One region of the Paenibacillus sp. B2(2019) genome, then DNA from elsewhere that is predicted to be linked to it. Evidence: predicted binding sites of a transcription regulator. Region 1 holds the regulator's gene; the other holds the start of a gene.
What was found. The regulator CtsR, encoded in region 1, represses protease genes until heat stress. The targets are predictions, from matches to a motif close to ATGGTCAATAAAGGTCAAACA.
Positions count from the first base shown of each region.

Region 1 (16,304 bases):
GAACTGACACTTCGTAAATGGCATCTCCTACATAGGCAAGCACAATTGGCGAGAGGAGTCGCGCAGGTTTGGAAGGCTCGTAAGGAAACCACCCGTTCTGAAACTTGCGTTCCTCACTCATTTCCGCCGCCACCGCATTCCTTGCGGAGTATCCTCAAGCAATATGCCCAAGCGACCTAATTCATCACGAATCTCATCAGACCGGCTCCAATTCTTATTTTTACGCGCTTCAACCCGCTCCGCGATCAATCGTTCAACTTCTTCACTCGCGATCTCTTCTTCCTCATGCTCAGGTGTCAAACGCAGCACAGCATTCATTTCCCCAAAAGCTTGCAGCAACGCAGCAAAATCAGCAGGGGCTGCTTCACTATTCGCAAGGGTATGGTTTGCAAGACTCACCCAATCAAACATAGCCGTAATCGCATCAGGGGTATTAAAGTCATCCTGCATTCTAGCATGAAAATTGGCCACAATAGCAGATAACTTATCATTAATCTCTAAGCTGACCTCACCCTGAGCACCTTCAGCAGCAAGTTCAAGACGATGCTTAACGTTACTTTCTGCAAGTGAGATACGTTCTACGCTCTTTTCAGCTGAAGTCATTGAATCCACCGAGAAGTTCAACGGATTACGATAATGGGTCGATAGCATGAAATAACGAATAGTCCCAGCTTTAAATTGCCCACGGATATCTTTCACAAGCCAACCGTTACCCAATGATTTCGACATTTTTTCATCACCGATGTTGATAAATCCATTATGCATCCAGTAATTAGAGAGTGGCTTACCCGTCAGAGCTTCTGTCTGAGCGCATTCGCATTCATGATGCGGGAACTGCAAATCTTGTCCACCCCCGTGGATGTCCATCGTATCCCCCAAGAACTCTCTTGCCATGGCCGAGCATTCAATATGCCAGCCTGGGCGTCCATTTCCCCACGGGCTCTGCCAGTACACTTCACCTGGTTTTGCTGCTTTCCACAGCACAAAGTCCTCAGGTTTCTCTTTCCGTGAGTCTACCTCTACGCGAATACCAAACTGTAATTCATCTAGATTCTGACGGGACAGCTTACCATAGTCTTCAAATTTGGAAGTACGGTAGTATACATCGCCACCACTCTCGTAGGCATACCCTTTTTCCTCGAGCTCTTTAATGAATTCAATGATCAGCTCCATGCTTTCTGTTACCCGCGGATTCAATGTTGCCGGTTTTACTCCAAGCCCTTCAAGATCCTCACGATAAGCATTAATAAAAATCTCAGCAACCTCTGCTACTGAAGTGTTCATTTCTTCTGCTTTGCGTATCAGTTTATCATCTACATCTGTGAAGTTCGTAACATACCGTACCTCATTGCCGAGTTGCTCCAAATAATTCCGGACCATATCAAAGACAATAATAGGTCTAGCATTTCCGATATGCATATATCCATAAACGGTTGGACCACATACATACATTTTCACTTTTCCCGACTCTTGGGGCACAAACTGCTCCTTGCTGCGTGTCATTGTGTTGTAAATTTGTAAAGCCATCCTATTCCAACCCTTTCTGTTGTCCCGATTCCTTAAGTACCGGATATGCTTAAATTTCGTAATCACCAATGTACTGCTGAGTTTCGACTAGCCGCTGCGCGGTCTTTTGCTTATCTTCTTCGCCAAGCTTCTCTCTGATCTCTTCGATCTCTTTTTGCAGAAAGCGAAGTGAATCTACAAGCGGGTCTGGCATCTTGGTATGATCCAAGCGATCGGATACACGTTCACCGTTACGTTTTACTACACGGCCCGGATTTCCTACTACTGTACTGTTATTTGGAACTTCACGCAGCACAACCGCATTCGAACCTATATTTGAATTGTCGCCGATACGAAACGATCCTAATACCTTCGCACCAGAACCAATAACTACATTGTTGCCAACTGTGGGATGGCGCTTACCTTTTTCTTTCCCTGTCCCCCCAAGTGTAACACCTTGATAGATAATAACATCATCACCGATTTCACAGGTTTCCCCAATAACAATCCCCATACCATGGTCGATAAATAGCCTATTTCCGATGACAGCTCCGGGATGGATTTCAACACCGGTCATAAATCTACTAAACTGTGAGACCATACGGGCCATTGTATACCAGCGGCGTTTGAAAAAAGAATGGGCAATCCGGTGACCCCAAATGGCGTGCAACCCTGCATATGTGAAGACAACCTCGAACCAGCTGCGGGCAGCGGGATCGTTATCAAATACCGCCCGAATGTCCGACTTAATATGCTTAAACATCACGGTTCCTCTCTTCTTGACTCCCCCATCTCCTGTTTACAGGTACACAAGGAAGGTATTGTCTCCAATCCATCATTCTTATCATACATATGCTGAGGGTGTTTGCTTGGTTTGTTATATTAGAAAAGATACCCTGAAACAAAAAAAGCCCCTGCAGCATAAAGCTGCAGAGACGTTTAACCGCGGTTCCACTCTGCTTGAACGAATCAAACAGACTGCTGTTGTTACCATCGGCAGAGTTCCTTCGTTCCACTTGGCATCATTAACGGCGATGTACCCGGCGCGATCTAACGAGCCTTTAGGATCGTTCAACCGTGCAGCTCACAGGCGCATGTTCTGCCCCGGACAAATGAATAACTCCCAGCCCGAAAGGGTATCCCTTTCTCGGTTATTCTCTCTGGCAATTGCCTTTATGGACGTACTTCTCCTGATCACAGCTATTATCATATGGTTCTATCTTAGCGTAAAAGATAAGGGACTGACAAGAGGCTTAATGATAAGTAATACTATCTTAAGCTCCTTTAATTTGTGATTTCAAACGTTCGATGACACGGTTTTGGCCGAGCAAAGCAATCGTTATATTAAGATCACGTCCGTGCGTTTGTCCGGTCAAAGCCACACGTATCGGCATAAAGAGCGCTTTGCCTTTGTGCCCTGTTTCTTTCTGCACTTCCTTGATCAGTACAGCCATATTACTAGCACTGAAATCCTGACAAGCTTCAACCTTAGCTAGGAAAGCAGACAAGACTTCAGGCACTTGGCTTTCCGCCAGAACCTGCGCCGCTTCTGTTTCTAACTCCAGATGGCTGCGGAAGAATAGTTCAGATAGCTCTACGATATCGGAGGCAGAGTTCATCTGCTCTTGATACAGTGCTACAAGGCTTTCTGCCCATGCCTGCTGCTCATCATTCAGCTCAGCCGGTATTTTCCCCGCTTTTTGCAGATGTGGAATCGCTAATGCCGAGATCCGTTTAGGATCAGCATGCTTAATATAGTGATTATTTAGATGCGCCAGCTTGTGCTTATCGAATACAGCCGGACTTTTGGACAAACGGTCCGCATCAAAAATAGAAATAAGTTCTTCTTTACTGAAGATCTCCTCTTCTCCCTCTGGCGACCAGCCCAGTAGAGAAATGAAGTTAACCAATGCCTCAGGCAAGTAACCCAATTCATCATATTGCTCAATAAATGTAATTACAGATTGATCCCGCTTGCTAAGCTTCTTATGGTTGTCACCGACAATCAGTGTCATATGACCAAATATTGGGGGGTTCCAACCAAGAGCCTCATAGATCATAAGCTGACGTGGTGTGTTGGAAATATGATCTTCCCCACGTAGTACATGGGTGATAGCCATCAAATAATCATCAACAGCTACCGCAAAGTTATAGGTCGGAATTCCGTCCTTCTTCACGATAACAAAATCACCCATTTCTTTCGTATCAAAAGAAATAGTACCTTTTACGATATCATCGAACGTGTACGTACGATCTTCTGGTACACGGAAGCGAATGCTAGCTACTCGTCCCTCAGCTTCAAAGGCAAGGCGTTGTTCTTCCGTCAAATCACGGTGTTTGCCGGAATAACGAGGGGTTTCTCCACGTGCAGTCTGTTCTTCACGTTCTGCTTCCAGTTCTTCCTCTGTGCAGTAGCAGCGGTAAGCCAAACCTTTGTCCAGCAAATCCTGCCAATATACACGATATAGGTCAAGACGTTCAGTCTGGCGGTAAGGTCCGTACTCTCCGCCAACATCAACACTCTCATCCCAATCCATGCCTAGCCATTTCAAATACTTAAGCTGGCTCTCTTCGCCGCCTGCGACATTGCGCTTCACGTCTGTATCTTCAATTCTGATAATGAATTTACCGCCTTTATTACGGGCGAACAGATAGTTAAACAGCGCCGTTCTGGCGTTACCTATATGTAAATGTCCCGTAGGGCTCGGTGCGTAACGCACCCGGACTTGATCCGTCATTATATTCCCTCCGCTTCATATGGTTAAAACTTAGATTTGCTACTTAGACCATCTCAAGATGATATCACATCTTGGAGTAGACAGACAATAGATTGTGCGGCAATTCCTTCACCACGACCGGCAAAACCAAGCTGTTCAGTAGTCGTAGCTTTAACGTTCACCTTGGACGGGTCCGCGTGAAGCGCACGAGCGATAATCTCCGTCATTTGTGGAATGTATGGCGCCATCTTTGGTTTTTGGGCAATAATCGTTGAATCGATATTTCCAAGCTTATAACCTCGCTCGCTAGCAAGTGCCCACACTTGTTCTAATAATTTCAAGCTATCCGCGTCCTTAAACGCTGGATCTGTGTCCGGAAAATGTCTGCCAATATCACCAAGTCCTAGTGCGCCTAGAATCGCGTCACTTACTGCGTGCAGCAGCACATCGGCATCGGAATGTCCTATTAATCCTTTTTCATAAGGAATCGTAACGCCTCCAATAATACAAGGCCTTCCCTCAACCAGTTGATGTACATCAAATCCTTGTCCTACAGCGATCATGATTGTCCCTCTCCCCTGTTTCTTTCTGTGAATTCCGCAAAATCCAAATCATCTGGCGTCGTAATCTTGATATTTCTGTAGCTTCCCTCTACCACAGAAACCGGAATACCAGCACGCTCTGCCAAGCTGGAATCATCAGTACCTAAAAATCCATCCCGCTCCGCGGCCGCATAGGCATCCAGTAATTCAGAAAGACGAAAAGTCTGCGGGGTTTGAATCGCCCACAGACTTCGCCGATCCGGCGTAGACAGTACTTTGCCTTCGTTATCTACCTGTTTGATCGTATCTTTGACTGGTACAGCAAGAACTGAAGCACCGATCTGCTTCGCTCGCTCATAACATGCCTCAATTTCATTCGGCTGCACAAACGGACGAACACCATCATGTACCATTACCCACTGTGTCGTAAGTTTCAACAATCCTTTATGTACGGAATGCTGACGCTCAGATCCTCCAGGCACTATAGCCTTAACCTTGTCCAGCTTATAGAGCTGTATCCATTCCCGGCAGCGCTCAATATCTTCCTTACCGGTTACGAGCACGATTTCAGAAATCAATTCGTGCTGCTGAAATACTTCCAGCGTATGAACGATGATTGGTTTCCCCTGCAGTAACAGATATTGCTTGCTCTCTACAGTCCCCATTCGCGTTCCTCTGCCTGCCGCCACAATGACGACGCCCACACTGTTTGACATTACTCAGGCTCCTGTCTTTCACGTATATTCCCATCATAACGTGTTTGGCGGGCATTTCCAACCCATAGGACATTTGCCGTGTACTTTATCTACGCTTATTGTGCTTTTTCCAAGAGCTTTGGCTTCGCAAATATCATCCGTCCAGCTGAGGTTTGAAGCACACTCGTGACGAGAACCTCCATCGTAGTTCCGATATATTCCCGTCCGCCTTCCACAACGATCATTGTTCCATCGTCTAAATAGGCTACGCCTTGTCCATGCTCTTTGCCATCCTTAATGACCTGAACTACGATTTCCTCACCAGGCAACACTACGGGCTTCACGGCATTCGCAAGATCATTAATATTCAGGACTGAGACTCCTTGTAATTCGCAAACCTTATTCAAGTTAAAGTCATTGGTAACTACTTTACCTCGCAGTACCTTCGCTAACTTTACCAGCTTACTATCCACCTCAGAGATTTCTTCAAAATCTCCCTCGTAGATTAATACCTTCACATCGAGCTCTTTTTGGATTTTATTGAGAATATCAAGTCCCCGCCGTCCGCGATTACGTTTCAGTAGATCGGAAGAATCTGCGATATGCTGGAGCTCCTCAAGTACGAATTCCGGTATGACAATCGTTCCCTCAATAAATCCAGTTTTGCAAATGTCGGCGATCCGACCATCAATAATAACGCTCGTATCGAGGATTTTATGCTCCTCCAGGCCACGACCTTCCGGTTCAGCCGCTTGCCCCCAGCGTCCAGTTGTCCAAAGTGCAGCTAGTTCCTCTTTTTTCTCCAGACCGATCCGCAGCCCCATATATCCAAAAGCTAACGTAACGGGTACCTGCAGCAACTGCCCAGCTTTTCCAAGCCAAATCATAGCAGGATATAACAGAAGAGATAGCAAAAGCCCTCCTGTAAGCCCAGCTGCACCTGCAGCCAATTCATTCATTGGTATACGCGAACAGTACAGAACCGCCTCCCGCAGTTTTGAACCTCCCCATTCCGCGCATAAAGACCCCGCAAACAAAAAAATAATGGCACCCAGCACCGTAAATAAAATGCTTCCCTCTACAGGTAAACTTTCACTCAGCTTTTCCATCCCCTTGGGGAATCCTCTTTCAAGCGCATGGTATAGCGAAAAACCAGACCAAGCACCACATATTAAAGCAAAAGACAATATCACTTTTTTCCACATAACCTAACGCACCTCCTTTTTATTCATCCTTGAATGATCTATACCTCACCAGTATGTTCCAATTTTCAAGACGATAAACTTGGGGTAGCGCTGGAATTGCAAAAAGGCTTTGCCATCCCCTAAGGACGACAAAGCCTCTAGCTATAATTATATTAGTTCAACCTTACTACAAGACTGCTTTAACCGTTCTTCGAGTGATACACTTTATCTTCAGAACGTCTTCTACGACGGTGACGGCGTCTGGCTGTCAATCGATCGATGTTTTGTTTAAAACCATATAACGCGTAAATCCCAAGTAAGACGAAGATTAGCTTAGCAATTTGTTCAGGGAACACAACAGCAACAGCCACGGCAACAACAATGACTACTGGCGCTCCGACAACCACTTTTTTAGGTAATCCAACCTTCTTAAAATTAGGATATTTAACAGTGCTGACCATCAAGTATGATAAGAGCAATGTAGCCACGATCATAAATGGAGCAGAAACATCTTTATTAAAAAGAGCTAATGTGGCAAGTACACCACCAGCAGCAGGAATTGGCAATCCGATGAAATAACCAGGAACCCCTGGATGAACATTAAAGCGAGCTAGGCGCAATGCACCAAACACCGGGAAAATTGCAGTTACTGTCCAGGCTAATGCAGAATTTAAATCATGCAGGCTTGAGACGTACATAATAACAGCCGGTGCTACTCCAAAAGAAACGACATCAGACAAAGAGTCCAGTTCCTTACCAAATTCACTCTCACATTTAAGTGCACGAGCAACTCGGCCATCCAATCCGTCTAACAGCATAGCAATAATAACCATGATAGCGGCCATGCTAACTTTACCGTCAAACGCCATCATGATACCAAACATTCCGAGCATCAAGTTACCTATGGTAAAAAGACTCGGAATTGATTTTTGTATCATTTCTTCACCTCAATTTTCTCACATTGGCCTTAAACAGCTCCAATATTACGTGATTGTATGTTATTTACATTTGCCTGTCAATAAGAACTTGCTTCTGTAAACGTTTGAGCCCATCCTGAATATTACGAGCCCGCACCTCCCCAATTCCGTCCACTTCATCCAGTTCAGCTATGCTTGCAGACATCAAATTAGGCAGCATTTCAAACCGCTCCACCAGATTATGAATGATCACATTTGGAAGCCGCGGAATCTTGTTGAGCAGACGATATCCACGCGGAGTAACCACCTCTTCGGAAGAAATTGCCGTAGAAGAGTAGCCCAGCAATCGAGCAATATGGTTGTCATCCATTAGGTCATCATCACTAATACGTTTGAGACCGGCAATAATTTCACGAATTTTATCTTCTTGCTCTTCCTTAGCATAGTCTCTGTATAGGAGCCATGCTTCTTCCTCAGTATTTCCAACCAGTTCTTCCATCTGCATGCTGATTAAGCGTCCTTCATTGCCTAGTTCATTTATATATCGTTTGATCTCCATTTTTATGCGTAGAACCATCTCTACCCGCTGAATCACTCCGACCACTTCAGCTACGGTGACGATTCCCTCATACTCCGAAGCAGACAAATTCGTCAGTCCTTGTGTAAGAACCGCTTTGTACTTTTCGAGGGTCTGAATCGCTTGATTAGCTTTAGCCAAAATAGCTCCGATTTCTTTTAACGCATACCGAATGGAACCTTGATACAGGGTAATAATATTGCGGCGCTGTGAAATAGAAACAACCAGTTTACCTGTTTGCTTCGCTACGCGCTCGGCGGTCCGGTGACGAATGCCTGTCTCGATTGAAGAGATGGACGAATCCGGAATTAGCTGTGTATTTGCATACAAAATTCGTTTCAAATCCTCACTAAGAATAATGGCACCGTCCATTTTGGCGAGCTCATATAAATAATTGGGCGAAAAATCGCAGTTAATGGAGAATCCTCCATCCACTACCTCCATCACCTCAGGACTATACCCAACGACGATTAGTGCTCCCGTCTTAGCGCGCAGCACATTCTCAAGACCTTCCCGAAAGGGTGTCCCCGGTGCCGCCAGTCTGAGCAGATCATTCATATTCTCTAATTGGTTATATTCTTTCATAATCCCTGTGCCCCCTAATCTAACGCGACCGATAGTGCATCTGCTACGGTACTGACGCCAATAATCTGGATATCTTGCGGGTGCTTCCAGCCCTTCAAACTTTTCTCTGGCATGATCACCCGCCGGAAGCCTAGCTTCGCGGCCTCCTTCACACGCATTTCCGCGCGTGAAACACCTCTTACTTCACCTGTAAGTCCTACTTCACCGAAGAAAACATCGTAAGGTTTTGTTGAAATATCACGAAAGCTGGAAGCGATACTAACAGCTACTGCTAAATCAATCGCCGGTTCATCCAGCTTCACGCCTCCAGCAACATTAAGGTATGCATCCTGATTTTGCAGGAACATGCCCATCCGCTTCTCAAGTACAGCGATAATGAGTGCCATCCGCTGGTGATCCATACCTGTGCACACCCGGCGTGGGGAGGGGAAATGAGTGGCAGCGATAAGAGCCTGAAGCTCAACAAGCACCGGTCTAGTCCCTTCCATACTAGCCACGACTGTAGATCCGGCTACGCCGAGTGGACGCTCCGATAAGAAGAGCTCCGATGGATTTTCTACTTCTGTTAGACCCACTTCACCCATTTCGAAAATGCCGATTTCATTCGTTGAACCAAAGCGGTTCTTTACAGCCCGCAGGAGTCTATACGTATGATGCCGCTCTCCCTCAAAATACAGCACACAATCCACCATATGTTCAAGCATCCGTGGGCCTGCAATAGCGCCTTCCTTGGTGACATGCCCAACGAGAACTGTAGCAATTCCCCGAATCTTAGCGATACGCATAAATCTTGTCGTACATTCCCGAACCTGGGTCACACTGCCTGGCGCACTAGTTACTTCTGGCATAAATACAGTCTGAATCGAATCGATAACAAGAAATTGCGGCTGAATTTGTTCAATCGCTTCTTCTATGCTTTCCATATTCGTCTCACATAGTACATATAGCTCAGCTGACAACGCACCGAGGCGATCCGCACGTAGTTTAGTTTGCCTTACCGATTCTTCGCCCGAAATATACAGCACTCGCAATCCCTGAGTTGTCAGAGCATGCGACGTCTGTAATAAGAGCGTAGATTTACCGATTCCTGGGTCTCCCCCTACTAGTACCAGCGATCCTGGTACGATCCCCCCACCGAGAACACGGTTAAGCTCACCTATACCTGTCAGTATGCGCGGTTCCTTGTCACTTTCTATACTTATGATCGATTGTGCCTTTTCTTTACTATGAAAAATAGGGGCATTCATTCCCTGTGTTTTGACTACGCTTTCCGTTTCCTCCACCATGGAGTTCCAAGCTTGGCACCCGGGACATTTTCCGAACCATTTTGGCGATTCGTATCCACAATCGGTGCAAAAAAATTTAGTTTTTGGTTTAGCCATTTGTTCTCCTTACGGTCCGAACTTTTAAATTGCGGATATTTTCTTCTAATGAAAGTTTACCATTTCTGCCCCTTTAACGAAAGGTCATTCGGAATTTGTACTAAATGTATATTTTTAAGTGATAAATTTATATTAAAAAAGCTTCCACCCCTCTATAAACTGAGGAGCGGAAGCTTTTTTTATTCCGTTTTTTTATTCGGATTCTACTTCTTTTTCAAGCAATGGCGCTACAGGAGCATCCACTTTGTTCACTACAAGTTCTCCGCCAACTTCATCAATGTTGAGCGAATCACCCTTTTGGATATTTCCTCTCAACAATTCCTCGGAAAGACGGTCTTCAATATGCTTCTGAATCGCACGACGCAATGGACGTGCACCAAAGGCTGGGTCGTAGCCTTCCTTAGCCAGGAAAGCCTTCGCCGCATCCGTGAGTACGAAATCAACATCATATTCACGCAGCCGCTTGCGCAGCTCATCAGACATCAACGTAACGATTTCAGCAATATGCTTCTCATCGAGGGAATGGAAGACGATGATTTCGTCAATCCGGTTCAAGAACTCAGGACGGAAGCTCTTCTTAAGCTCTTCCATAACCTTGCCCTTCATATTACCGTATTCTGCTCCAGCATCTTGCACAGCTGTGAATCCAAGTGTCGAATTCTTCTTGATCGCTTGTGCGCCTACGTTAGAAGTCAGAATAATTAATGTATTACGGAAATCGACTACCCGCCCTTTAGAGTCAGTCAAACGACCGTCTTCAAGAACTTGCAGCAGAATATTGAATACTTCTGGGTGCGCTTTTTCAATTTCATCAAGCAGCACTACAGAATAAGGTTTACGGCGTACCTTCTCGGTTAATTGGCCGCCTTCTTCATAGCCAACATATCCAGGAGGGGCTCCGACTAAGCGGGACGTGGAGTGTTTCTCCATGTATTCCGACATATCAATACGGATGACCGCATTCTCATCGCCGAACATGGCTTCAGCCAATGCACGAGCCAACTCAGTTTTACCTACACCTGTAGGACCGAGGAAGATAAAGGAACCCATTGGACGTTTCGGATCTTTAAGACCCGCACGCGCACGGCGTAGTGCCCGGCTAACTGCCTTAACAGCTTCGTCCTGACCGATCACTCGTTCATGCAGTAAAGCCTCCATGTTAAGTAGACGGTCGGTCTCCTCTTCCTTCAGCTTGCTTACAGGTATACCCGTCCAGCTAGCTACAACCTGTGCGATGTCTTCAGGTGTAACCTCTGAATCCGTGCGACCCTGTTTTTCTTTCCATTGATTCTTTGTCGTATCAAGCTCTTCACGGATTTTTTGCTCTGTATCACGCAAGGCCGCCGCTTTTTCAAACTCTTGACTCTGCACTGCGGAATCTTTCTCCTTGCGGATATCATCCAAGCGCATTTCAAGTTCCTTCAGATTTGGCGGGATGGTGTAAGAGTGAAGCCTTACTTTAGATCCTGCTTCATCGATAAGGTCAATCGCTTTATCTGGCAGGAAACGGTCCGGGATGTAACGGTCGGACAACTTCACTGCTTCCACAATAGCTTCATCTGTAATCTTCACACGGTGATGCGCTTCATAACGATCGCGAAGTCCGAAAAGAATTTGGACCGCTTCCTCTGGAGAAGGCTGATCCACCGTAATCGGTTGGAAACGACGCTCCAATGCTGCATCTTTTTCAATATATTTACGATATTCGTCAAGCGTAGTCGCACCAATGCACTGAAGTTCTCCACGGGCTAACGCCGGTTTCAGAATGTTAGATGCGTCAATCGCACCTTCCGCGCCACCAGCACCGATCAGTGTATGAAGCTCATCGATAAAGAGCACGATATTACCTGCTTGGCGAATCTCATCCATAATTTTCTTGAGGCGGTCTTCAAACTCACCGCGATATTTTGTTCCTGCCACTACTGAGCCCATGTCGAGCGTCATGACACGTTTGTCGCGAAGTGTTTCTGGGATTTCATTATTGATAATCTTTTGTGCAAGTCCTTCAGCGATAGCTGTTTTACCAACACCAGGTTCACCGATCAGTACCGGGTTATTCTTAGTCCGGCGACTCAGTACCTGAATAACACGTTCAATTTCCTTACTACGGCCGATAACTGGGTCTAGATTGCCTTCCTTAGCATAAGCGGTCAAATCGCGCGCAAGACCATCTAGGGTCGGTGTGCTGACGTTAGCCGGAGTCCCGCTATGACTAGAGGCAGCCTCGCTGCTTCCCAGGAGCTGAAGAACTTGTTGACGAGCTTTGTTCAAGCTGATGCCGAGGTTATTAAGCACACGAGCCGCGACACCTTCTCCTTCACGGATAAGTCCAAGCAAAATATGCTCAGTGCCAACATACGTATGACCCAATTTGCGGGCTTCGTCCATCGACAGCTCAATCACTTTTTTAGCGCGAGGAGTATAAGCAATGTTCGTAGGCTGTTCTTGACCTCTGCCAATCAGTGTCTCCACTTCGTCCTGGATTTTTTCAAGACCTAGCCCTAAAGCTATTAATGCCTTAGCAGCAATGCCGTCTCCTTCACGAATAAGTCCGAGCAAAATATGTTCTGTACCAATATTGTTGTGTCCTAAACGAACAGCTTCTTCCTGCGCCAGCGCTAGCACTTTTTGTGCGCGTTCCGTAAATCTTCCAAACATCATATCTCCTGCACCTCCATGAATAATAAATATCTATATTAATGTTGTGTTCCCAGTGTCTCTCGGAGCAGTTTTGCCCGATACATATCTCGTTCAGTAGCGTTCAGCTCATCGCCGAACATCTTTTGCAGAAATCCTGGCTGCGTCTTAACGTTAAGTTCATTAAGCACGGAAATCGAAAGACCTTCCAGAATGCCAAGGTCAACCCCAAGTCTCACATCAGACAGGCGTTGAGCAGATTCTTTAAGCTCCATAAGAGCTGCATAACATAAAATTCCGTAAGAACGCTTCACTCGGTCTGTTATTCTCAGGGCGGAATCAACAAGCAACCGTTCACGTGCATTTCGCTCATGCTCAATAATCTGGGTAACTACACTGTGAAGGTTCTCTATAATTTCACTTTCCGTTTGACCGAGAGTGATCTGATTAGAAATTTGAAAGATGTTCCCTACTGCTTCGCTACCCTCACCGTAAATTCCTCTTACAGTCAATCCCACTTGGTTCACTGCAGACAATATGCGATTGATCTGATGAGTCATTACAAGCGCTGGTAGATGCAGCATTACCGAGGCACGAAGCCCAGTACCAACATTGGTGGGACAACTAGTCAAATATCCTCTTTTATCATCAAAAGCGTAATTGACAGCTGCCTCGAATATATCATCGATCGCCGTCGCACGTTCCCATGCTTCTCTAACCTGAAGACCAGGAAACAGACATTGGATTCGCAGATGGTCCTCTTCGTTAATCATGATGCTGACCGACTCATCTTCATTTAATAAGACGGCCGCACTGCGCGAATCATTAGCCAAGTTAGGACTGATTAGATGCTTCTCAACCAATACCTTTTTGTCCAGTTCATTCACTTCATCAAGCTTTAGGAGTTGAAAAGATCCGAAATCTGCAGCTGCTTCCTCATGAAACACAGGAGCCAGTAGCTCTAATACTTCTTCCGATTGCTCTAAGGAAGCCAGCATTGGGAACGGAAGATGCTCTAGATTACGGGCAATACGCATACGACTGCTAATTACAATCTCGGAGTGACTACCTCCAGAACGCATCCAATCACTAAGCGCTTGTTCAGTAAATCGGAGACTTGACATGTCATATCCCCCCTATATATCAAAGACTTTACTCTTGTGCTATTTCTTTTTCAAGTTTACGAATCTGATCTCGCAGCTCCGCTGCTTTCTCGAATTCTTCTTGTGTAATACTTTGCTGTAATTCCTGCTTGAGTTCATCAATTTGGCGTCTAAACACAATCTGAGCTCCTGCACGTTTCGGAATCTTACCTACATGTGAAGTACTGCCATGCACTCGCTTAAAAAGCGGGTCCAGTGCACTGTTAAAATATTCATAACAGGAGCTACAGCCAAAACGGCCTAATTTGCTAAACTGGGAGTACGTCATCCCACAATTCTCACATTGCAGACTCTGCGTAGTCTTCGTTGCAGCCGACTTCTCCTTGCCGGCACCTTCAAGATCAAGCAGACCTGAGAGCAGACTGTGGATAGAGAATCCTCCAGCCGTTCCGGGAATGAGTTCACCCTTCTCCCGTGCACAGCTCTCGCAGATATGAAACTCCGTCTTCTCTCCATTCACGATCTTAGTGAAGTGGAGTGTTGCCGGCTTGACGCCACATTCCTGGCATTGCATAAGCGAAAGCCCCTCCCTTATGGTTGACAATTATTTGCCTAACAAAGAGATTAACATCGCCTTCATAATCTTGGCACGAATCTCATCCCGGTATGGAATCTTAACCGTTAGGCATTCCCGAGAAACAGCAGCGCGCATAAGGCACGCTTCACGCTTACTTAGAAAACCAGCTTCCTCCAGCTGATAAATCAGCCCTTCAGCAGCGTTCTGATCAATCCCGCCACCTATAGTATGGTTTAAATGGGCATGCAGTGCCACGTTAGGTGGTAATTCAAAACGTTGAATACGAATATATCCCCCGCCACCACGCTTACTTTCCACCACATAACCTTTTTCCAGAGTAAAGCGTGTACTGATGACATAATTGATCTGTGACGGTACGCATGAGAACTGGTCCGCCAGGTCATTTCGCTGGATTTCCACCGTACCTTCGGGACTTTCATGCAAAATATTCTTCAGATATTGTTCGATAATATCAGAGATATTGCGCATCACTCATCCTCCAGTGCTTAAATCTTTATAATACCGATTGCAACTTGCATTCATAATGACAATGGTCTTTAATTGAACTTAAACATTTGTGGATAATCCCACGTGTTCAGAGGATCGGATCGCTGTCATTATGCTTCGTTGACTTTGACTTTCTTTGACTTTTTAATATTATAACATATTCTGTGCTAATTCCAAGTGGATTCTCTTATTTTTCACTTTTTTCAGCGAATGTATTCGGAAATAAAGAACTCTCCCAACTTCTTTCGAAGGGGAGAGCCTAATTTTTGTCAAGTATAAACGCCTTCGGTATCCTTATTAGGGCGATAAGCGTTTATGCGAGAAATATAAGGATAATGTATAGCGTGAAACTTATACTTTGTTATATTTTTAAAAATGATCAAATAAAGCTGTCTGTGCTTGTGGAATAATTTCTTCAAACCATTCCAGTGCTGCTGCGTGGCCAGAGACACTTCCATAACGAGCCATCTCTGTTGGTCGTTTGTATCCAAGCATCAAGGCCGTCAAAGTGCCTATATCACAGCTCAAGTCTGCTTCCGCCCGTTCCCCTTCCACTCGTATCAAAGTAGCCGAGCCCTCATTAGAGATATTCCATGCCCATAACCCATCATTCCAAGGTGCATACTTATCTTCGATATATATAAGCTGCTTCTTTTGACTACTGTTTCCTCTGAAGGTGTAAGTTTCAATGAATGACTTGGCATTAACAATCCGCCCCATAAAATAAGGATAATTCTCTTGTCCTATACGTGGATCTGGCAGCAAGAAAGGTAACATGTCATCCGAAGGCACCAGCTTTAGGGATGCACCGGTCACCATCGAATCATGGTTCGCAAGAAATGTCCACAGCCCCTGCCGGGCTTGTTCATTCAAAAAAACAAATTCATCAATGACCAGTTCTCTGTTCTCTACCTTATACAGCACATATCCCTCTGGTTCACCACTCTTGGAGTAAAATACCGCACTCTTTCCTTCATCATCTAGAACAGAGTTCTCCCACCAATCCAAATCGCGCTTAAGTGTCCCGTTATAACTGACAGCGAATCGATTGTATAGGCTATCCAATACTTCGATATCTTTGATGTCCCGTTTAACCTTGCCCTCAACTTCAACCTTTTTGGGAAACTTCGCCACTGGAATAGAGTATTTCTTATATTCACAATAAACCTCCCAGCCAAATTTACGATAAAACGGAATCAAGAACGGGTGTAGAAAAGAGAGCGTTTGACCTGCCTCATTCATCGTATGCAGCGCATGAGACAAAAGATTTGCCACATGTCCTTGTCTGCGATTCTCTGGCCATGTAGCCACTCCTGCTATACCACCCATAGGTACCACTCTGCCCTGTATGTAGACTTGGAAAGGAATAATCGTC
Region 1 is NZ_VTZR01000023.1:48,183-64,486, forward strand. Features, by position in the region: gene PAENI_RS21240 (Mini-ribonuclease 3) at 1-121, opposite strand, end outside; gene cysS (cysteine--tRNA ligase) at 118-1,527, opposite strand; gene cysE (serine O-acetyltransferase) at 1,577-2,269, opposite strand; gene gltX (glutamate--tRNA ligase) at 2,781-4,244, opposite strand; gene ispF (2-C-methyl-D-erythritol 2,4-cyclodiphosphate synthase) at 4,298-4,786, opposite strand; gene ispD (2-C-methyl-D-erythritol 4-phosphate cytidylyltransferase) at 4,783-5,481, opposite strand; gene PAENI_RS21270 (PIN/TRAM domain-containing protein) at 5,577-6,665, opposite strand; gene pssA (CDP-diacylglycerol--serine O-phosphatidyltransferase) at 6,845-7,582, opposite strand; gene disA (DNA integrity scanning diadenylate cyclase DisA) at 7,647-8,723, opposite strand; gene radA (DNA repair protein RadA) at 8,738-10,105, opposite strand; gene clpC (ATP-dependent protease ATP-binding subunit ClpC) at 10,298-12,766, opposite strand; gene mcsB (protein-arginine kinase McsB) at 12,802-13,866, opposite strand; gene mcsA (protein-arginine kinase activator protein McsA) at 13,895-14,419, opposite strand; gene PAENI_RS21305 (CtsR family transcriptional regulator) at 14,450-14,911, opposite strand; gene PAENI_RS21310 (GNAT family N-acetyltransferase) at 15,299-16,304, opposite strand, start outside.

Region 2 (16,304 bases), on a different contig from region 1:
CCGTTGTATTGAGCCAATTCACCCAACTCGTCTTCGATGCGAAGCAATTGGTTGTATTTAGCAACACGGTCTGTACGGGAAGGAGCACCTGTTTTGATTTGACCAGCGTTAGTCGCAACAGCGATGTCAGCGATTGTGCTATCTTCGGATTCACCGGAACGGTGAGAGATAACTGCTGTGTAACCAGCACGTTTAGCCATTTCGATAGCATCGAAAGTTTCAGTCAATGTACCAATTTGGTTAACTTTAACCAAGATGGAGTTACCGATACCTTTTTCGATACCTGTTGCAAGACGCTCAGTGTTTGTAACGAACAAGTCGTCACCAACCAATTGAACTTTGTCTCCCAATTTTTCAGTAAGCAATTTCCAACCATCCCAGTCGTCTTCGGACATACCGTCTTCGATTGTGATGATAGGATATTTTTCAACCCATGAAGCAAGAAGGTCAACATACTCAGCGGAAGTGTAAGATTTACCTTCGCCAGCAAGGGTGTATTTACCGTCTTTGTAGAACTCAGTGGAAGCAACGTCCATACCCAAGAATACGTCAACACCTGGTTTGTAACCAGCTTTTTCAATAGCTTCGATGATTGTAGTGATTGCTTCTTCATTCGAACCAAGGTTTGGTGCGAAACCACCTTCGTCACCAACAGCTGTGTTCAGGCCTTTGGATTGAAGTACGGATTTCAAGTTGTGGAAGATTTCAGCACCTGTACGAAGAGCTTCTTTAAAGCTTGGAGCTCCTACAGGAAGAACCATGAACTCTTGAACGTCGATGTTGTTGTCCGCATGCTCACCACCATTGATGATGTTCATCATTGGTACTGGAAGAGTTTTAGCGTTGAATCCGCCCAGGTATACGTACAAAGGAATATCCAATGCTGCTGCAGCTGCGCGAGCTACGGCCATGGATACAGCTAGGATTGCGTTAGCGCCCAATTTACCTTTGTTATGAGTTCCGTCCAAAGTGATCATCAATTTGTCGATGCCCACTTGGTCAAGAGCGTCCATACCGATAACTTCTGGAGCGATGATTTCATTTACGTTCTCAACAGCTTTCAGAACGCCTTTACCCATGTAACGGGATTTGTCACCATCACGAAGCTCTACAGCTTCATGAGCACCAGTGGAAGCGCCGGAAGGAACGATAGCGCGGCCTTTAGCACCGGATTCAAGATAAACGTCAACCTCTACAGTAGGGTTACCACGGGAGTCAAGGACTTCGCGAGCATATACATCAGAAATAATAGTCATTTTAGTTAATCTCCTTTAAACAATGTTTTGGTTTTGATTGTTGAAGCTTAATCTTAGGTATTGTTTCCTTATTTGCGACTAGCGATCATGGATTGACCAGTCATTTCCGCAGGTTGCGGAATTCCCATCAGATCCAGAATGGTTGGTGCTACATCAGCAAGGATACCGCGATCGCGCAATACAACATTTTCATCCGTAAGGATGAACGGAACCGGGTTAGTAGTATGAGCTGTGAACGGACGACCGTTCTCATCAAATACCATGTCTGCATTACCGTGATCGGCGATAATGATCGCAACGCCACCCTTGGCAACTACTGCGTCCACTACTTTACCTACACACTCATCAGTTACCTCTACAGCCTTGATTGTTGGCTCCAACATACCGGAGTGTCCAACCATATCAGGGTTTGCAAAGTTAAGGATAATAGCATCCTGTCTTTCCGCTTCGATTTCTGCTACGCAGGCTGCAGCCACTTCGTAAGCACTCATCTCAGGTTGAAGATCATAGGTTGCCACTTTAGGAGAGTTGATCAAGATACGAGTTTCTCCTGGAAGTTCCTCATCACGTCCACCACTGAAGAAGAACGTTACGTGCGGATACTTCTCAGTTTCCGCGATGCGCAGTTGCTTCTTGTTGTGTTGCACAAGTACTTCACCCAATGTGTTATCCAGGTTCTTCGGTGAATAGGCTACATAACCTTGTACCGTTTCACTGAAAGTAGTCAGGCATACGAAGTGCAAGTCTTGCGGGAACAAAGGACCCCGGTCGAAACCGCGGAAATCTTGATTCGTGAACACTTGTGACAACTGAATAGCACGGTCAGGGCGGAAGTTGAGAAACACGACGGAATCGCCGCTCTCTACTGCCGTTACCGGCTTGCCTTCACTGTCTACAATCACGCTAGGTTCAACGAATTCGTCGAATACGGAATTTGAATAAGATGCAGTGATAGCTTGCAGAGCATCTGTGTATTTCGGTCCTTCGCCATAAACCATAGCACGATAGGCTTTTTCTACACGATCCCAACGTTTGTCACGGTCCATTGCGTAATAACGCCCGGATACCGTTGCAATTGTACCTACTCCAACTTCTTCAATCTTAGCAACCAGATCTTGAACAAACTTCTTACCACTATCTGGAGGTACGTCCCGGCCATCCATGAAAGCATGGATATACACTTCGTGCATATCTTCTTTCTTAGCCAGGTCAAGCATAGCAAACAGGTGATTAATATGGCTATGTACCCCTCCGTCGGATACAAGCGCGTAAAGATGAAGCTTTTTACCTGTGTTCTTAGCATTTCTAACTGCGGCTACCAGTGTTTCATTATCGAAGAATTCGCCCTCACGGATCGATTTATCGATACGAGTCAAATCCTGGTATACAATCCGTCCTGCACCAATATTTAAGTGCCCTACTTCAGAGTTGCCCATTTGGCCTTCTGGAAGACCAACAGCTTCACCACAAGCAGTAAGGGTAGTATTAGGATATTGTTTCAAGTAACGGTCATAGTTAGGTTTGTTAGCTTGAGCAACGGCGTTACCTTCAGATGTTCCACGCAAACCGAAACCATCCATGATGATCAAAGCTACAGGTCTTGGAGCTGACATCTTACTTCGCCCCCTCAACCAATTGAACGAAGGAAGCAGGCTGCAAGCTGGCACCGCCAACAAGCGCACCATCGATGTCGCTTTGGCCCATGTACTCAGTTACATTCTCAGGCTTCACGCTGCCGCCGTATTGAATACGAACAGCTTCAGCTGTTGCAACATCATACAAATCTTTTACAAGACTGCGGATGTAAGCAATAACTTCGTTAGCATCTTGGGAAGTGGAAGATTTACCTGTGCCAATAGCCCAGATAGGTTCGTATGCAATGACAACTTTTGCTGCTTGCTCGGCACTAAGTCCTTGGAATGCAGCTTCAGTTTGTACTTTACATACTACTTTAGTTTGATCAGCTTCACGCTCTTCGAGCTTTTCGCCAACACATACGATTGGAGTGATACCGTGACGGAATGCAGCATGCATTTTCTTATTCACGATTTCATCTGTTTCGCCAAAATAAGCACGACGCTCTGAGTGACCAATGATTACATAGTCTACGCCAAGATCGCTAAGCATTACACCACTGATTTCTCCTGTGTAAGCACCGTTATCTTCAAAGTGCAGGTTCTGTGCGCCAATCTTGATGTCTGTACCTTTTGCAGCTGCTACAAGTGCAGGCAGGTTAGTAAATGGGGCGCAGATTACAGTCTCAACGCCTTCTACTTCTGCTTTGCCTTTGATGTCAGCAATAAAGCTTTCTGCTTCAGGAACTGTTTTAAACATCTTCCAGTTACCCGCAATAATTGGTGTTCTCATGAATTAAATTGCCTCCTTCTATACGTCTTACTTGTCGTTCAGTGCTTCTACGCCAGGAAGCGCCTTGCCTTCCATGAACTCAAGGGATGCACCGCCACCAGTGGAGATGTGATCCATTTGGTCAGCCAGGTGGAATTTTTCTGCTGCTGCTGCGGAATCTCCGCCGCCAATAACAGTGTAACCTTCAGTTGTTGCACAAGCTTTTGCTACTGCAAGTGTACCTTCAGCGAATTTATCGATTTCGAATACGCCCATAGGTCCATTCCAGACAACCAGCTTGGAGTTCTTGATAATATCGGCATAAAGTTCACGAGTCTTAGGTCCGATATCAAGTCCTTCCCAACCTTCTGGGATTTCATTGTAATTAACGATCTTAGTGTTAGCATCAGCACCGAATTTATCAGCAACAACAACATCAACAGGAAGCATGAAGTTTTTGCCAAGTGCTTTAGCTTTTTCGATGAATCCAAGAGCAACGTCAAGTTTGTCGTTGTCTACAAGTGACTTACCGATTTCAAAGCCTTGTGCTTTAGTGAATGTATAAGACAATCCACCGCCGATCAGGACGTTATCAGCCAAAGACAACAAGTTATCAATAACATCAATCTTGTCTTTAACTTTCGAACCACCGATGATCGCAGTGAAAGGACGTTCTGGGTTAGTAAGAGCTTTACCAAGAACGGTCAATTCTTTCTCCATCAAAAGACCGGATACAGCTGGTAGGAAATGAGCGATACCTTCTGTCGATGCATGTGCACGGTGAGCCGCACCAAACGCATCATTGACGAACAAATCAGCCAGTTCAGCGAATTGTTTAGCCAATTCAGGATCGTTCTTTTCTTCGCCTGGATAGAAACGAACATTCTCAAGTACAAGTACGTCGCCTTCGCCTAGCTCAGCAATTTTTGCTTTGACAGCTTCGCCAACAGCTTCGTCAGCTTTAGCTACTGGTTTGCCGAGAAGCTCGGACAGACGTTCAGCAGCAGTAGTCAAACGCATGGAATCTACGAATTGACCTTTAGGACGACCCATGTGACTCGCAAGAATGATCTTTGCACCGTTCTCAATCAAATATTTAATGGTTGGAAGGGTTTCGCGAATACGAGTATCATCAGTAATCTTACCGTCTTCTACAGGTACGTTGAAATCCACGCGTACAAATACGCGTTTACCCTTTACTTCTACATCACGGACGCTCTTTTTGTTCATGATTAATTCCTCCACACCCAAAGTTGTTTCTAGCAGGAAACAAGAAATACATTTAGAAAGAGCGGAAACAAGGAACTTCTGTTTCCGCTCTATAGATGTTACTTATATCAAGTCAATTACTTAGCGATTTTAGCGAATTTCTCCAAAGTACGAACCAATTGTGCAGTGTAGGACATTTCATTGTCATACCAAGCAACAGTCTTAACGAGTTGTTTGTCGCCAACAGTCAATACTTTAGTTTGTGTAGCATCGAACAGGGATCCGAAAGTCATACCTTTGATATCGGAAGATACGATTTCATCTTCAGTGTAACCATAAGTGTCTGGATCGGAAGCTGCTTTCATTGCTGCGTTGATTTCTTCAACAGTAACGCTCTTATCAAGAACAGTTACAAGCTCAGTCAGGGAACCAGTTGCAACTGGAACACGTTGAGCCGCACCATCCAATTTACCTTTAAGTTCTGGAATAACAAGACCGATTGCTTTAGCAGCACCAGTAGTGTTAGGAATGATGTTTTCAGCTGCTGCACGAGCGCGTCTGAAGTCACCTTTAGCGTGTGGAGCATCCAAAGTGTTTTGGTCACCAGTGTAAGCGTGAATTGTAGTCATCAAGCCTTCAACGATACCGAACTTGTCGTTCAATACTTTTGCCATTGGAGCTAGGCAGTTCGTTGTGCAAGATGCGCCGGAAATAACAGTCTCAGTACCATCAAGAATGTCATCGTTAACGTTGTAAACGACAGTTTTCATGTCGCCAGTAGCTGGAGCGGAGATAACTACTTTCTTAGCTCCACCTTTCAAGTGTTTTTCAGCTGCTTCTTTAGTTGTGAAGAAACCTGTGCACTCAAGTACGATATCAACGCCTAGGTCGCCCCATGGCAATTCTTCAGGGTTGCGGTTAGCAAGAACCTTAACTTCTTTGCCATTGACTTTGAAGAAGCCATCATGCACTTCAACATCACCTTGGAATTTACCTTGAGTTGTATCATATTTAAGCAAATGAGCAAGCATCTTAGCGTCAGTCAAGTCGTTGATTGCTACCACTTCGATACCTTCTACATTTTGAATACGGCGGAAAGCAAGGCGTCCAATACGTCCAAATCCGTTAATTCCAACTTTTACACTCATTGAATAGTTCCTCCTAGAATTCGTTTTATTTATTCAAAACAGACCGTGAAGCCTGTCATGACAACAATGTTAAGTATGATGCAAGATATATGTTCTAGTGAGTTACGAGGATATCTGTAACTGATTATCAATTTCCTTGCCGATTTCCACAGCAGCAGCCTCGTCGGTGACGAGTATATTCTCCTGCCCGAAACGCAGCATGGCATGAATGGCTTTGGCCTTTGGTTTGCCTCCAGCAATACCGATGACTGTCTCCGTCCGAACAATATCTTCTAGACGTAGTCCCATCGTAAGCATCGTATGGACAACCTGACCATCTTCGTTAAAGTAATACCCAAAGGATTCAGCCACGGCTCCCTCACCCTGGATTTCTGAGACAGTTGCCTCATCCAGCTTGCGGCGGCGAGTCATTTCAATGGCATCCCCAATCCCATGTACAATAATACGCGAACTGCGGATGATTTGTACAATCTCTCCAATATTAGAGTCAAGTGCTAGTGACTGGTAGGCATCCCCACTAAGTAAATCAGGTACATGCAGCAACCGGTAATTCGCTCCTACCCGTTTTGCCATTGTTGAGGCAATCGTATTGGCTTGAATCTCCATACTCTCTCCTAATCCACCACGCGCCGGAACAAACCAAGCGTTCTTATAGGAAAGGGATAACGGCGGTGTCAGTTGATCAGCCATGTCGGCAAGCGTTGATCCACCTGTGACAGCAACTATATCATCTGTACGAAGTACACTGAGCAGCGCTTTTGCACCCGCTCGGCCAAGCTCACGTTTGGTGAACGGCGATGACTCACAATCACCCGGCACCACAATAACTTTATCCAGACCGTACGTTGCCCGAATTTTCTCTTCCAGCTCATCCAGACCAAACAGGCTCTTAACGACCGGCTCTAGCAAATCAAGCAGTCTACGTCCAGCAGCGCTAATGCGCATGCCAACGCTCTCGATCTCAATGAGCCCTTGCGATTTCAGAAGATCCGTCTCGGCACGCAGTACCCGCTCAGTCATATCAAGCGAAGCGGCAAGCGTTCTGCGCCCAATTATATCGGACAGCATGATCTGATGAAGAATCGTGTACCGTCTCTTAAGGGTTTCCATGAGATCAGGCAGAAGCTGCTTTTGGATATCTAATAAATTACGCATACTTTCACTCCTGCAACTTCGTCTTCCTCTATTCCCTTGTTCATGGTCTCAAAATGTCCCGGGTAAACTTTTTAAGTCCCACTCATATTCTAACCAAATATTGCTCGAAGTGCAAGTCTTCCGAGAGTAGAATTCTCAAGCGCTTGTCTTCTTATACATTTATAAGATTGGGAAAGAGGTTCAGCTCCAAAAAACCTGTCATTAACAATCCAGATTCTTTCGCTGATTGAAACACAATGTACGCTTGTCCACCTTGAAGACTAGGGATAGAGCCTGTGTACAGTATTATTAATTCATTGCAATTGCACAGAAATTGTATTATAATCATTTTTGTTGCGCCCGTGGTCCAATGGATATGACGTAGGCCTCCGAAGCCTGAGATCCAAGTTCGATTCTTGGCGGGCGCGCCATTAATTTCACTTTTGTACATAATTTAGTAGTGCCTATACTACTACTTAACCAAAGAGCCGCGTGTCGGCTCTTTTTTTTGAATATAAGTTTGACTTTCTTTGACTTTTTGTTTGAATTTGTTTATCATGTGGGTAATACGGCAAGAGTAAAAATGAATACATTTGAAGAACCAATATCAAGGAGGTTTTCCACGTGAGTTATATTCCTATGGTAGTAGAACAGAGCAACCGCGGTGAGCGCGCTTATGACATCTATTCCCGCCTGCTGAAGGACCGCATCATTTTCCTTGGAACGGAGGTTAATGACGTGGTAGCCAATTCTATCATCGCACAAATGCTGTTCTTGGCTGCCGAAGATCCGGAGAAGGACATTCACCTTTATGTGAATAGCCCAGGCGGTTCCATTACTGCAGGTATGGCTATTTTTGATACAATGCAGTACATTAAACCGGACGTTTCCACCATCTGTGTGGGTATGGCAGCTTCTATGGGAGCTTTCCTACTTAACGCTGGCGCTAAAGGCAAACGCTTCGCACTGCCTAACAGTGAGATCATGATTCACCAACCTCTGGGTGGTGCTCAAGGTCAAGCAACGGATATCGAAATCCGTGCCCGCCGTATCCTCAAATTGCGTGATAAGTTGAATCGTATTCTTGCAGAACGTACGGGTCAACCGCTAGAACGTATTGAGAAGGATACAGATCGTGATTACTTCATGACTGCTGCAGATGCGGCAACTTACGGTATCGTTGATAAAGTCATCGAGAAAACATTGCCTAGCGGTGTGTAAGCTATAAAACAACACAAAGAGGCTGTGCCCTATCCACTTGATGGTTAGCGCACAGCCTCTTTACTTTTCAGACCACCACTTCATACGAATCTCAGTTAAATCAAACCGCCATATCCAAGCGCATCGAGTTTCTCAGCAATCACACGGTAGCCTCGGCCATTCGGATGTAAGTGGTCAATCGATAATAGCCCTCTCTCATTTCCTGCAAACTCACTATAGATAGAAGCAAACCCACATACTCGGCTACTGTACTGTGAGGCATAGCGGTTAAACTGCCGCACCCACTCTGTAGCACCCACTACCTGAGGATAAGGATTATACAGTCCCACAATCCGAATGATAAAAGGTCTACGCGTTCCCGTCTTCAATTGGAAGAGGATACTCATAATTGCAGCAAAATTTTGTTTGCATTCTTGCAATGATCTTCGCAGCTCTTTAGATAAATTTTCAGGTTGTCTAGCTGCAGCCTTCGCAGCATGGATTAAATCGTTGCCACCGATGGATAGAGTGATGATGTCGGCTGCTCGAATGGCTTCGCGAGTCATTGCACATCCCCGTAGCCGCTGTTCCAGTTCAGAAGTAGTCAATCCATTCACGCCCAAATTCGTAGAGGCTACATTAGAACGCAGTCTCCCTTCCGCCATTCTACGGTACACCGGTACAAAACCGTTCCCTGGCAGAGCGCCAAATCCAGTCGTCAAGGAATCGCCAATTGCAGTGTATTGATAGCTCATAGCTCTCCCCCGTTCATAAACTAGTTACTCCATTTAGCATATGAATTCGAGGTGATTCTGGTAAGGGGGAGATGTCCAGTGGTGACACTAGCGGTTACGACTTCTCTATTTATTTTACAGCAGCAAATGGGCTACCGCCTTCCGGCAACAGTTCTTTGAAAGTAAAGGGATATTCCGGGAACCCCGCAGCATAAGCTGTGTATTCATACAATTGGAAGAACAGAACGACCTGATCATCCTTCAGATAAAAATACTTTTCCGTATTCAATCCGTTGAATCCTCCCAAATAACTTTCCTCCGCTTTTACTAGCTTGTTCAACTTAGCATTCAACTCTTTTTTGTAGTTTGGGTTAGCTCCGAACAGGTCGCCCAACAACAGACGTTTGCCATCCTTGAGCGAAAAGGTAAAAGCCTCCCGATTGGTCATACCATGAGCGCCGCCCGTATCGCTATACTGTGACATCACTAAGCTGATCACACCATCCTGATTGTAGGTCACCACATAATCTATATCATAGGTATACTTAGGCTCTGACCCGGATCGATTCGAGATATCCTTCTCTGCGCCTGCAGCGAATTTCATGGCACTTTCTTTCAAAATATCATTCATGGCCTGCTGTGCATTGGAATTGCTTAATCCACTAAACTTCGGATAATCAAGCTGGATCAAAGCCTCTTTTCGATCCTTAGCATAGGTCTCCGTGGTTACTATCAACGCATTCTGTGATCTTTTCACCACATTCAACCTACTAGAGCCCCGACTCCAATCCACTTTATAGCCCAAATAATCATTTAACAGACCTGATGGAATATAGAGCCGGTTGTTTATTAGCTTTCCTTCATACTCTCGAATGTAATAATTGTTCACCCAAATTGAAGTACCATAGCTAGATAACAGCAACTTGGCCTTAGTCGTTCCCTTTCCGATCGTGTATGCATTTTCTTTTTTATCATAAGTTAGAGGTAATTGCAGCACATCACGCATAAAGGTAATCGGAATCCAGACCTTCCCTTCCTGCAAAATACCTGTCTGCTGAGAAATTACCCCGTTCGCCTTTAAAACTATACTTGCAGCAATAGCCTTGCTCTTCGTCTGATCAGACGCTGCATAACCCTTATCACTAGGCAGCAATCCTCCACCAAGCAATAATCCCGCCGACATCAAACCTATGCCCCATTTGCGTACTGTTTCTTTTGAAATATTCATCATCTTGTTTTCCCACTCCTTTCCAGTTTATTAAACCTAATCTTGGAGAATTTACACAAAAAAAGAGGCGCCCCCCCACTATTACTAGTGGAAGATCACCTCTCCTCTCTGCAATCATCTTGTTCTGCTACTATTTCAATTCATACATTACGCTCAGTTGTGTTGTAACTTTAACTACTCCCGGTTGAACGGATGTGCTTGCACCAGCATCTGCTGCAGCCATTTCCATTTTTAGATTTTGTTCAAAATAAACCGGAGTGACATTGCCATCATTTTGACTGACCGTGATTACTTGACCCAAGCTACGTTTAGCTGCCTTAGCAATAGCACCTGCTTTAACATCTGCGTTCGCCATCGCCTTTTCAATCACCTGAGCTTCAAAGGCAGAAGTATCTTCCACGGAAAAACGTGCATTTCCGATATTATTTGCCCCCGCCGCAGATGCAGCGTCTAGCAATTCACCAACCTTGGTCAGATCTCTATAGGACACTAACAGTGTATGATTCGCGTTGTATCCTTTCACTTGCTGTCCTTCTTTTTCGCTATAACTGTAGTTGGGTTGCACATAGAATTGGGTACTTTGAATATCCTTATCTGCGATTTTCCAAGTCCCCTTCAGTAGTGTAGTGATCTTTTGGATTTTAGCAGCATTTGTTTTTTGCGCTTCTTGCGCAGTTGTAGCCGTAGTATCCACACCGATGGACAAGTATACAATATCCGGCTTGATGGACAATTCACCTTTACCTACTACACTAACGACATTTTTCTGCACTTCATCTGCGTAAGCCTTTGCAGGGCCTTGGAAGACACCACTCATGCTAATCCCTCCAATTAACAAACTCCCTACAATCAACACTGAACCAATCTTCTTTACCAAACCTTTCATATTGCCAGCCCCTTTCATCCTTTGTGATTTGTTATTATCCTCTAGACGAGTCTTTTTGGTAAATGTTGCACAACTAAATCTATTTTTTGGTATAAAAAAAAGCCCCCAGGGGCTTTTTAGTCATGCGATAGAAAGTCATTTCAAAAGATTATTGGTTCTCAAGCTCTTCTTTGCTAACGAGACTCGTCAAAGCGTTTACAGCTTGATCCGCGTCTGCACCATCCGCGCTGATATAGATCTCCGTGCCGGAACTGATCGCTAGGCTCATAATACCCATAATACTTTTGGCGTTTACTTTTTTATCGTCTTTTTCCACGAAAATCTCCGACGAAAACTTGTTAGCTTCTTGCACAAACAATGCTGCCGGTCGAGCGTGTAGCCCTGTCTTCAACCGAACAACTACCGGGTGCTTTGTCATGAAACGCTTACCCCCTAATTGAGTTCTCCCCAAAAATTTCACATTAATTTTATATTATTATATCATTATAACGTAAACCACACTAGAAAAAAAGTGACTAGCCGCCTCGAACCTTGTCCGCCAGTTCATCAATCTTACGAAGACGATGATTTACTCCGGACTTACTAACCGTACCTTTCAGCATTTCACCAACCTCTTTAAGGTTGATATCTGGATGTGCCATTCGAATTTCTGCAACTTCCCGCAGTTTATCCGGTAGGCTCTCCAGCCCCACTTCTCGCTGCAGCAGTTTGATATTCTCAATCTGCCGCACCGCGGCACTTATCGTTTTATTGAGATTCGCGGTCTCGCAGTTCACGATCCGATTCACGGAATTACGCATATCACGCATAATTCTTACATCCTCAAATTTGAACAACGCTTGATGCGCCCCGATCAGACTTAAGAATTCGATAATCTTCTCGCCTTCTTTAATGTATAGAATGAACCCTTTTTTACGTTCAATGCAGCGTGCGTTTAGGTGAAATTCACCAGCCAGATCGACCAGCGCCTTACAATGCTCCTCATACATCGAGGAAATCTCCAAATGGTAAGAGGAACCCTCCGGATTATTAACGGATCCGCCCGCCAAAAAGGCACCCCGCAAATAAGCACGCTTACAGCAGTTATTCCCAACAATCTCTTTATCAATACCGTCGGTAAAAATAAATCCTTCGGACACAATTCTGAGATCATTTAAGATTTCCTGTACGCGACTAGGGATTCTAACGATATAAACGTTATTTTTCTTCAAACGCATTTTTTTACGCACGAGTAGCTCAATATGGACCTGGTAATATTTCTTAAGTAAAGAATATACCCGCCTTGCAATCGCGGCGTTCTCCGTCGAAATGTCGAGAATCACCTTTTTGCTTGAAAGCTGCACAGATCCATTCATACGGATAAGCGCTGACATTTCCGCCTTCTCACAACAGGGCTCACTCTCCACCATCGTCAGCTCTTTTTTGGTAAGGGCCGCAAAAGACAAGGGTCTCACCTCTTTCTGAAAATAAGTACGTCATTCATATATACAAGCATAAACGCCTTCGGCGTCCTTTTGAGGACGGTAAGCGTTTAAGCGAGAAATATAAGAAAGTATAGGTGTAAAACTTATACTTTCTTATATTTTAAGTTATACCCTAGGGTTTCTGTTTATCCAATCTTGCACAAGCTGATAGATATGATGACTAAGCTTATCGGTATCATGCCTTAAATAAGTTCGGAATAACACTAGCTTATCCGCTATAACTTTATATGCACTGCCTTCTAGTACATCCTTATCGAGCTGTACCGGACGCGCACCCTTCTCAGCGTACTTCGACTGCACCTGCTCAGGAATTTCACCGTCATTCACAATAATATAATCAAATAAATGAATCCCAATATGATCATAAACAGCTTGTAGATGGTCATTTACAGTATAATTATCCGTTTCACCAGGCTGAGTCATTACATTGCAGACAAAAATTTTGATTGCATCAGAAGATACAACTGCTTCTGCTAGCTTCGGAACAAGTAGGTTCGGAAGAATGCTCGTATATAGACTCCCTGGACCCAAAAGAATTGCATCAGCATTTCGAATCGCTTCAAGTGCTTCAGGCAACGGTTCCACATCAGCAGGCTCCAAAGAAACCCGTTTAATGATCCCGCCTGCTTCTGGTATCTTAGATTCACCCGTGATAATCGTGCCGTCCGACATTTCTGCACGCAATACTACGGCATCCCCCGCAGCGGGTAATACCCGTCCGCGAACAGCAAATAATCGGCTAAGCTCACGAACAGCTGTGACAAAATCGCCAGATATATCTGTAAGCGCGGCAAGAATTAAATTGCCAAGACTATGACCCGCCAAGCCTTCGCCCGTGTTGAAACGATATCTCATAATATCCGCCATGAGCGGCTCTACATCAGCCATAGCTGTTAATACGTTGCGGATGTCCCCAGGAGGCGGCATTTGCAGTTCACTGCGCAAAATGCCCGAGCTTCCTCCATCATCTGCTACGGTAACTATAGCTGTAATATCTAGCGGCTTTTCTTTTAAGCCGCGAAGCATGACAGATAGCCCCGTGCCACCGCCCATAACGACGATACGTGGACGCTGTCTTTGTTCTTCAGCCACTATGGACCCCTTCTCTCATTAGTGCCGATCACGCTCGGAATCCCGATGACTAACGGCTACGGATTCCGTTTCGCTGACGCCCAGCATTTTGCCCAAATATTCAGAAATGGCTACTGAACGGTGTTTCCCGCCTGTACAGCCAATGCCGATAATAATCTGGGATTTACCTTCCCTACGATATTGCGGAATTAAGAAATGAAGCATATCGAGCAGTTTGGTCAGGAACACCTGTGTTTCAGGCCACTTCATTACATAGTCATAGACATCGCTGTCCTGACCTGTTTTTGGCCGCAGGTGATCCACATAATGTGGGTTAGGCAAAAAGCGAACATCGAAGACGAGGTCTGCATCAATAGGAATACCATACTTAAATCCGAACGATGTAATGTTGACGGAGAGTGTACTTTTTCCTAAATGCGAGAACCGAGAAACGATCTTCTCCTTGAGCTGCACTGGTTTCATACTGCTAGTATCCAGACATAATGTAGCTGAATTCTTTAATTCCTCAAGCATTTTACGTTCCAGCTTGATACCATCAAGCGGAAGTCCCTTAGGCGCTAGAGGATGATGACGCCGGCTTTCCTTGTAACGCTGCACAAGCACCGAATCCGTAGCATCCAAGAACAAGATTTCACAGCCAATGGTTGACTCATCTTTGATATAGGCTAGAGATTCGGACAAAGCAGTGAAGAATTCCCTACCGCGCAGGTCAATCACAAGCGCTACCTTGGCGATCTTACCCTTCGACTGCTCAATCAGTTCTGCAAACTTAGGGATCAGCACCGGCGGCAAATTATCGACACAGAAGAACCCTAGGTCTTCCAGACTCTGCACAGCAATTGTCTTACCCGCACCTGACATTCCGGTAATAATGATCAGGGTGGCTCCAGCCGTTGGAGTATTGTCCAATTCGGTCATTAAAGCGTCCCCTCCCTAAATTAGTATATGAATACTCCCTATCTTTTAAGAACGAAGCAGAAGACCTGCTGCACCCACAATACCTGCATCATTACCAAGCTCTGCAGGAATAATCGAAACACCAGTCTGAAGCGGAGCCGGTGCGAGCTTAGCAAACACACGACGAACTTCATCAAATAGAATATCTCCAGCCTTAGACACACCACCACCAATGATGAAGACCTCAGGGTTAAGCACGGCTGCAACAGAAGCCATAGATTTACCCAGGTAGTATGCTGCACGGTTTACTATGCGAATCGCTACTTCATCGCCAGCCTTAGCCGCATCAAAGACTTCCTTCGCAGCAATCTTCTCTACCATTGAGAGGGAAGTACGATCACCACGAGCTACTGCATCGTTAGCCATACGAATAATTCCTGTAGCGGAGGAAACGGTTTCCAGACATCCCATATTACCGCAACCACATTGAATGGCTTCCAAATCCGGCACTACAGTGATATGGCCAAGCTCACCTGCTAGACCTGCAAAACCCTGATAAATCTTTCCGTTAATAATGATTCCGCCACCAACACCTGTTCCTAGCGTATAGCAGACACAATTTTCAATCCCGCGTCCTGCACCACTCCAGGCTTCACCCAGTGCAGCCACGTTCGCATCATTGTCTATTTTGACAGGCTTGTTCCAGCGATCTTCCAAAATGGAGCGAATCGGCACATCTTTAAATCCTATGTTGGGCGCAAGGATAATGATTCCTTCACGAATATTTGTGAACCCTGCTACGCCCGCGCCTACACCTGCAAGCTGATCCCAAGAGTACGGGGAATCCTCCACAATTTGGCGTACATACTTCTCGATATTATCGATAACAGTATCGACACCTTCTGCAGTTCCTGTGGGTCCCTCATAAGTATGCAGTAGCGTTCCCTCAGCATTGCAGATTCCAACCTTAATTGCAGTTCCACCCAAATCCACGCCAACGTAGATATTCTCAGACATGTAACAAGCCACCTTTTTTTATACTAAAATAGTTAATCCTAAGTACCAACTATAATAGAAGCCCCCTCTGTGGTCAAGGAAAGACAACACACCCGGGAATTCCTTATTTTAATACTATACTCTATTATATTCTAAAAAGACCCCCTTACGACTAAGTAAGAGAGTCTTCTGACTATATTATTATCTGGAAAATAACCTAAAACACCCATTTATTCTGACAAAATACGCTTTTGCCCCTCCAGTGCACGGATAGGTGCGATATTCTGTGTAAACTCCAGCGTACCCATATACCGACCAGTCTCGTCGCGGACAGCGAAATAACGGATATAGATAAATTTATCCTTGATGTTGATCCAGAAGTCCTCAGCATCCTTACGACCTGCCTTAAAATCTTCCAGAAGCTTCTCCACCACATGAACACTTTGAGGCGGATGACAGTTCTGGACCGTGCGGCCGATAACTGCCTTAGTTCGGGCAAAGATACGTTCCTTCCCGTGTGAAAAATATCGAACGACATCATTCTCATCAATGAATGTCAGATCTACTGGCAGGTGATTGAGTACTGTTTCGAGCTGATGCAGTGACAATAGCCCTGTCTCAAAACGGATAAACCCTTCTTGCGGAGCGGCTCCCACTGCTTCACCCTGCAATGCTGCACCTTCCGGCTCTGCGG
Region 2 is NZ_VTZR01000036.1:86-16,389, forward strand. Features, by position in the region: gene eno (phosphopyruvate hydratase) at 1-1,256, opposite strand, end outside; gene gpmI (2,3-bisphosphoglycerate-independent phosphoglycerate mutase) at 1,325-2,869, opposite strand; gene tpiA (triose-phosphate isomerase) at 2,871-3,623, opposite strand; gene PAENI_RS31290 (phosphoglycerate kinase) at 3,651-4,832, opposite strand; gene gap (type I glyceraldehyde-3-phosphate dehydrogenase) at 4,949-5,959, opposite strand; gene PAENI_RS31300 (sugar-binding transcriptional regulator) at 6,062-7,114, opposite strand; tRNA gene PAENI_RS31305 (tRNA-Arg) at 7,450-7,524, shown strand; gene clpP (ATP-dependent Clp endopeptidase proteolytic subunit ClpP) at 7,718-8,314, shown strand; gene PAENI_RS31315 (GDSL-type esterase/lipase family protein) at 8,410-9,048, opposite strand; gene PAENI_RS31320 (PdaC/SigV domain-containing protein) at 9,158-10,258, opposite strand; gene PAENI_RS31325 (SIMPL domain-containing protein) at 10,386-11,141, opposite strand; gene PAENI_RS31330 (HPr family phosphocarrier protein) at 11,290-11,559, opposite strand; gene whiA (DNA-binding protein WhiA) at 11,657-12,586, opposite strand; gene PAENI_RS31340 (gluconeogenesis factor YvcK family protein) at 12,731-13,678, opposite strand; gene rapZ (RNase adapter RapZ) at 13,736-14,635, opposite strand; gene PAENI_RS31350 (ROK family glucokinase) at 14,681-15,631, opposite strand; gene PAENI_RS31355 (DUF438 domain-containing protein) at 15,841-16,304, opposite strand, start outside.
Region 2: the regulator CtsR is predicted to act here: its motif matches at 7,611-7,631, upstream of clpP (ATP-dependent Clp endopeptidase proteolytic subunit ClpP).